Pseudonocardia sp. HH130630-07: one gene and its partner. Each later gene encodes a partner of the first gene's protein in a complex. Links are inferred from orthologs where the notes say so. Each region holds a gene or a part of one and is shown in the gene's direction. Other genes may lie near its edges. The genes, in order: secY and secG.

Region 1 (3,241 bases):
GATCACTCAGGTGAAGAGCAAGATCGGGGCCAAGAAGAACCAGCGGGACTCGCTGCGTTCGCTCGGCCTCCGCAAGATCCGGCAGTCGGTGGAGCGCCCGGACGACCCGCAGACCCGCGGGTACGTCCACGTGGTGCGTCACCTCGTGACCGTGGAGGAGGTGCAGGCGTGAGCGACGAGCAGAACGTCATCAAGCTGCACGACCTGCGTCCGGCCCCGGGCTCGAAGAAGGCCAGGACCCGTGTGGGTCGTGGTGAGGGCTCGAAGGGCAAGACCGCCGGGCGCGGCACCAAGGGCACGAAGGCCCGCAAGACGGTGTCGCCGCGGTTCGAGGGCGGGCAGATGCCGCTGCACATGCGGCTTCCGAAGCTCAAGGGCTTCAAGAACCGCTTCAAGGTCGACTACCAGGTCGTGAACGTCGGTGACCTGGCCGAGCTGTTCCCGAAGGGCGGCGAGGTCGGCCCGGCCGAGCTGGTCGAGGCGGGCGCCGTCCGTCGCAACCAGCTGGTCAAGGTGCTCGGCGAGGGTGAGCTCTCGGGCGTCGCCCTGACCGTGAAGGCGCACAAGTTCTCGGCGTCGGCCCGCGAGAAGATCGCGGCCGCAGGCGGTTCCGTCTCCGAGCTCTGAGGTTTCGCAGCGGGTCTCCCGCTCCGGCCACCGGGCCGGTCCGGCGCACTGCGCCGGGCCGGCCCGGACCTCGTTCGGGCCCCGTCCGTACCGCTCCCACCGTTCGTGTCCCGCTCCGGCGGGGCCGGGTGCGTGGGCGGGCGCCGGGGTGCCTCCGGACCGCTGTTACAGTCACGTCCGGACTGTGCGTCCGTGATGACCGGACGTCGCAGTACCGCGCGGTGCCGCGTGGTACGGCGCAACCCCCGTCGGCGGACAACGCCGGCCCGGGTGTCCCGGAAGGCGCGGACCGCGACTTCCATCCGGCCGGCCCGTCCGGGCCGGCGCAGGCGGTGTCGAACCGTCGACGTCGTAGGAGGATCACCGAGTGCTCAGCGCAGTCCGGTCGGCCCTGACCACACCGGATCTCCGCAAGAAGATCCTCTTCACGCTGGCGATCGTTGCGGTGTACCGGCTCGGGGCCAACGTGCCGTCGCCGGGTGTGTCGTACCCGAACATCCAGGAGTGCGTCCGCCAGGTCGAGGGCGGTGACAACGCGAGTGTCTACTCGCTGATCAACCTGTTCTCCGGTGGCGCGCTCCTCCAGCTGTCGATCTTCGCGCTGGGGATCATGCCGTACATCACGGCGAGCATCATCGTGCAGCTGCTGCAGGTGGTCATCCCGCGCTTCGAGCAGCTGAAGAAGGAAGGCCAGTCCGGCCAGGCCAAGCTGACGCAGTACACCCGGTACCTGACGATCGGCATCGCCGTCCTGCAGGCCACCGGCTTCGTCGCGCTGGCCGAGCGCGGGCAGCTGTTCCAGGGCTGCGCGCTGCCGGTCATCCCGGACTCGTCGATCTTCACCCTGATCGTCATCGTCGTGACGATGGTCGGCGGCACCACGCTGGTGATGTGGCTCGGCGAGCAGGTCACCGAGCGCGGCATCGGCAACGGCATGTCGCTGCTGATCTTCGCGTCGATCGCGCACCGGATCCCGGCCGAGGGCCAGCAGATCCTGGAGAACTCCGGCGGCCTGGTGTTCGCCGGTGTCTGCGTGTTCGCGCTGGCCATCATCGCGAGCGTCGTGTTCATCGAGAACGGCCAGCGCCGCATCCCGGTGCAGTACGCGAAGCGGATGGTCGGCCGTCGCATGTACGGCGGCACCTCGACCTACCTGCCGCTGAAGGTGAACCAGGCCGGTGTCGTGCCGGTGATCTTCGGTAGCTCGCTGCTCTACCTGCCCGACCTGATCGCCCGGCTGGCCGGGAACGACGGCGGCTGGTTCCAGCAGTTCGTGCAGACCTACCTGGTCGATCAGTCCAACCCGGTGCACATCGTGCTCTACATGGCGCTGATCATCTTCTTCACGTACTTCTACGTCGGGATCACGTTCAACCCCGACGAGCGCGCCGAGGACATGAAGAAGTACGGCGGCTTCATCCCGGGCATCCGGCCCGGCCGGCCGACCGCGGAGTACCTGAACTTCGTGCTCAGCCGCATCACCCTGCCGGGCTCGCTGTACCTGGGCATCATCGCCGTCATGCCGAACTTCTTCCTCGGCATCACCGGCAGCGGCCAGAACCAGAACTTCCCGTTCGGCGGTACCGCGGCGCTGATCATGGTGACCGTGGGCCTCGACACCCTGAAGCAGATCGAGAGCCAGCTCATGCAGCGGAACTACGAGGGTTTCCTGCGTTAGGCTCGTCGAAGCGTGGCCGTGCGGGAACCCCGGTCGGGGCCCCGGCCCCGACCCGGTGCCGGCGGCACCGTGCACCGGTGACGCCGCCGGTGCGATGCAGACAAGATTTCAGGAGGTCGGGTTCTCGTGCGACTCGTTCTGGTGGGACCGCCCGGTGCGGGCAAGGGGACCCAGGCTGAGCAGATGGCCAAGCGGCTGGACGTCCTGCACATCTCCACCGGAGATCTGTTCCGCGCGAACCTGCGCGACGAGACGGAGCTCGGTCGTGAGGCGAAGCGCTACATCGACGCCGGCGACCTGGTCCCGGACGAGGTGACCGTCGGGATGGTGGCCGACCGGCTCGGCGACGCCGACACCGCCGGTGGGTTCATCCTCGACGGCTTCCCCCGCAACACCGCGCAGGCGGCGTCGCTGGCGGAGATCCTGGACGCGAAGGGGCTGGCGCTCGACGCCGTCGTCCAGTTCGACGTCGAGGACGAGGTCGTCGTGCAGCGTCTGCTGGGCCGTGGCCGCAGCGACGACAACGAGGACACCATCCGCAACCGGCAGCGCGTCTACCGCGAGGAGACGGCCCCGCTGCTGGACCACTACCGCGACCAGCTGGTGACGATCGACGCGGTCGGCGAGATCGACGAGATCACCGAGCGGGTGTTCGCGGCGCTGCGCGACCGCGGCGCCTGAGCACGCGGGGAACCGAGGGACGATCATGAACGGTCGGGGTGGCATCCGTGGCGCCATCGCCCGGTACCGGGGCCGCGACATCGAGCTCAAGACCCAGCGCCAGCTCGAGCTGATGCGGGAGGCAGGTGCCCTGGTGGCGGCCACGCTCGCCGCGGTCACCGAGCAGGCCAAGCCCGGGGTGAGCACCGGTGAGCTGGACGCGCTGGCGGAGCAGACGATCCGGGACGGCGGTGGCGTGCCGTCCTTCCTCGGCTA
Region 2 (3,151 bases), 2.8 Mb from region 1 along the record:
CACGCTGCTCGTCGGCGGCGGGATGTGCTTCACCTTCCTGGCCGCCCAGGGCCGCGGCGTCGGCTCGTCGCTGCTGGAGTCCGACCAGGTCGAGACCTGCCGCAAGCTCCTGGAGTCCGGCAAGATCGTGCTGCCGTCGGACGTGGTGGTGGCCGACGCTTTCGCCGCCGACGCGACCACCCGCACGGTGCCGGTCGACGAGATCGCCGACGGCTGGATGGGGCTCGACATCGGCCCGGAGTCGGTGGCGGAGTTCGGCTCCCGGATCGCCGACGCACGGACGATCTTCTGGAACGGCCCGATGGGCGTGTTCGAGATGGCCCCGTTCGCCGAGGGCACCCGGGGGGTCGCGACCGCGATCGCCGACGGCGAGGCGTTCTCGGTGGTCGGTGGCGGGGACTCCGCCGCCGCGGTCCGGGCGCTCGGCGTCGGGGAGGCCGGGTTCTCCCACATCTCCACCGGTGGCGGTGCCTCGCTGGAGTTCCTCGAGGGCGCGACCCTGCCGGGTGTCGCGGTACTGGACGGTGACGCCTGATGGCACGCACGCCGCTCATCGCCGGCAACTGGAAGATGAACCTCAACCACCTCGAGGCCATCGCGGTGGTGCAGAAGCTCGCCTTCGCGCTGCCGGAGCGGTACTTCGCGAAGGTCGAGGTGGCGGTCCTGCCGCCGTTCACCGACATCCGCAGCGTCCAGACGCTGATCGACGGCGACAAGCTGAAGGTCGTGCACGGGGCGCAGGACCTGTCCCCGCACGACTCGGGCGCCTACACCGGTGACGTGTCCGGCCTGATGCTCGCGAAGCTCGGCTGCCGGTACGTCGTCGTCGGGCACTCGGAGCGCCGCGAGATCCACGGTGAGGACGACGCGGTCGTCAACACCAAGGTGCACGCGGCGCTGCGGCACGGGATCACCCCGATCCTGTGCGTCGGCGAGGGCCTGGACGTCCGCGAGGCCGGTACCCACGTGCAGCACTGCACCGACCAGCTCCGCGGCGCCCTGGCGAAGGTCACCGCGGAGCAGGCGGCCGGGCTCGTGCTGGCCTACGAGCCGGTCTGGGCCATCGGGACCGGCAAGGTCGCCGGCCCGTCGGACGCCCAGGAGGTCTGCACCGCACTGCGGGCCACGCTGCAGGAGCTCTACGGCGACGAGGTCGCCGCGGGCGTCCGGATCCTCTACGGCGGTTCGGTGAAGTCGTCGAACGTCGCGGAGATCGTCGCGCAGCCCGACGTGGACGGTGCACTCGTCGGCGGGGCAAGCCTGGACGCCGAGGAGTTCGCGAAGCTCTCCGCGATCGCCGCGGGCGGCCCCCTGCCCTGAGGCCCCACCCGCCCGCTCCGCCCGCCCACCCCTCTCACCCCGCCACTCATGGAGCTTCGGCCCCGTGTCACGAGGCCGAAGCTCCATGAGTGCGACGGGGGAGGGGTGGGCGGGTGGGGGCGCGGGACGGGGTGGGGGCGGAGGGGGACGGGTCGGCCGAGTATTCTTCGGGTTTCGGCGGGCTATCCAGATCCGGGAGTACGTGTGATCCTGACCCTCCAGATCATCCTCATCGTGACCAGCGTGCTGCTGATCGCGCTGGTTCTGCTGCAGCGCAGCAAGGGTGGGGGTCTGACCAGCCTCTTCGGTGGCGGCGTGCAGTCGAGCCTCTCGGGCTCCGCGGCCGCGGACCGCAACATCGCCCGGTACACGGTCTTCGTCGGGCTGATCTGGTTCATCGCCGTGGTCGGTAACGGACTGCTGCTGGCCGGCGAGTGAACGCGGCGACGGTGTAGGGGAGAGAGACGATGGCTGGCGGCAACGCGATCCGCGGCACCCGAGTCGGGGCCGGTCCGATGGGCGAGTCCGAGCGCGGCGAGACCGCGGCGCGTGAGCGGATCCCCTTCTACTGTGCCAACGGGCACGTCAACAACACCTGGTTCGCCGCGGACGCGGAGGTCCCGGACACCTGGGACTGCCCCCGTTGCGGGCTGCCGGGTGGCCGGGACGCGGAGAAGCCGCCGTCGGCCCGCCGCACCGAGCCGTACAAGACCCACCTGGCCTACGTGAAGGAGCGGCGCAGCGACGCCGACGGCGAGGCCATCCTGGAGGAGGCCCTCGGCCGGCTCCGGGCCTCGCGCGAGCTCTAGCTAGGCCAGGGCGACAGCCCGATGTCGGGAGCCGACCAGCGCCGGGCCAACGTACGGCCCGGATCGATGGACCGCGTGTGGACCGGCCTGCGATACCTGCACGACAACCTGCACCGGGTGCCTGCTCTGGTCATCCCGTGCATCGAGGGCCGCACGGACGGGCAGTCCGCGGCTCGGCAGGCCGGGCACTGGGGGTCGGTCCTGCCGGCGGCGTGGAGCTTCATGCTGGCCGCGCGCCTGCATGGGCTGGGCACTGTGTGGACGACGGGCACGATGGCCGTCGAGCGCGAGGTCGCTCAGCTGCTCGACATTCCCTACGACGACGTGATGCAGGCCGCCCTGATCCCGGTGGCGCACACGCTCGGCACCGATTTCCGCTCGGCGCACCGTGTGCCGGTCGAGTCCGTCCTGCACTGGGATGGGTGGTGAGGCGCGCCGTCCCGCTCAGGCGGTGACCGATGTGTGGGTCGCCGGGTGGCGAGCCAGAAGGTCGTCGAGGCGGCTGCCGACGTCGGCGCAGTTCTGCCGCACCACCGTAAGGAAGGCGGTCAGCACCGGCGAGGTATCGGCAGCCGGGAACGAAATGTGCAGATCCGGCAGCCGCAACTGCGGGACGACATCGCAGAACCAGACGTCGGTGCGCCCGGTGAGCCGCATCCGGCCGGGCCCCAGACCGACCCCGGCGCAGCAGGCGGCAAGCCCGGCGATCGTGTGGACGTCGCGCGCCAGTGCGGCACCGTCGAGGGCGGTGGGGTCCGCGGCGAACAGCGGACGAAGGTACGAACTCGCGGCGTCCGGTCCGACCACGAGCGGTTCGCGGGCGAGCTGCTCCACACCAACGGTCGGTCGTCCGGCGAACGGATGCGCCGTGGACACGACCGCGACGAGGTGATCGGCGCCGATCGGCACGGTCACCAGCGCCTCGGCGCCGGCGCCGCGTGGTCCGCCCCGCCCGACGGCGACGTCCAGATCGCCGGCGAGCAGCGCGGCGGCGGAGTCGGCGCTGTCGAGCTCCTCCAGCG

Evidence for each region.
Region 2: the proteins of secY (region 1) and secG are in contact, whole or in part, in a crystal structure (PDB 5AWW), measured with the Thermus thermophilus proteins. The link is inferred for Pseudonocardia sp. HH130630-07 from one-to-one orthologs. Residues at the interface, in WP_096411648.1 of Thermus thermophilus: Leu14, Gln16, Arg17, Phe20, Ile34, Pro35, Pro37, Ile72, Arg108, Arg109, Asn112, Gln113, Arg116, Ile117, Ile120, Pro145, Gly146, Trp147, Phe152, Phe155, Val156, Val159, Thr160, Val162, Ala163, Gly164, Ala166, Leu167, Trp170, Glu173; in WP_223903268.1 of Thermus thermophilus: Tyr5, Ile9, Tyr12, Leu13, Ala16, Leu19, Val20, Val23, Leu24, Gln26, Glu27, Pro28, Gln30, Gly31, Ala32, Asp34, Leu35, Met36, Gly37, Gly38, Ser39, Ala40, Asp41, Leu42, Phe43, Ala45, Arg46, Val48, Tyr53, Thr56.

What each region holds. Positions count from the first base shown.
Region 1 is NZ_CP013854.1:3,121,662-3,124,902, forward strand. The notes cover bases 219-3,149. They hold secY (preprotein translocase subunit SecY), read left to right. Parts: upstream 219-994; coding sequence 995-2,305; downstream 2,306-3,149. Other genes in these bases: rplO (50S ribosomal protein L15), read left to right, coding at 219-627; AFB00_RS15195 (adenylate kinase), read left to right, coding at 2,432-2,986; map (type I methionyl aminopeptidase), read left to right, coding at 3,012-3,149. In the rest of the region: rpmD (50S ribosomal protein L30), read left to right, coding at 1-172; more of rplO, read left to right, coding at 169-218; more of map, read left to right, coding at 3,150-3,241. UniProt on the Bacillus subtilis protein: The central subunit of the protein translocation channel SecYEG. Consists of two halves formed by TMs 1-5 and 6-10.
Region 2 is NZ_CP013854.1:5,953,469-5,956,619, reverse strand. The notes cover bases 301-3,141. They hold secG (preprotein translocase subunit SecG), read left to right. Parts: upstream 301-1,524; coding sequence 1,525-1,758; downstream 1,759-3,141. Other genes in these bases: AFB00_RS28065 (LysR family transcriptional regulator), read right to left, coding at 2,574-3,141; AFB00_RS28070 (nitroreductase family protein), read left to right, coding at 2,196-2,558; AFB00_RS28075 (RNA polymerase-binding protein RbpA), read left to right, coding at 1,788-2,129; tpiA (triose-phosphate isomerase), read left to right, coding at 535-1,320; AFB00_RS28090 (phosphoglycerate kinase), read left to right, coding at 301-535. Also shown: more of AFB00_RS28090, read left to right, coding at 1-300; more of AFB00_RS28065, read right to left, coding at 3,142-3,151. UniProt on the Bacillus subtilis protein: Involved in protein export. Participates in an early event of protein translocation.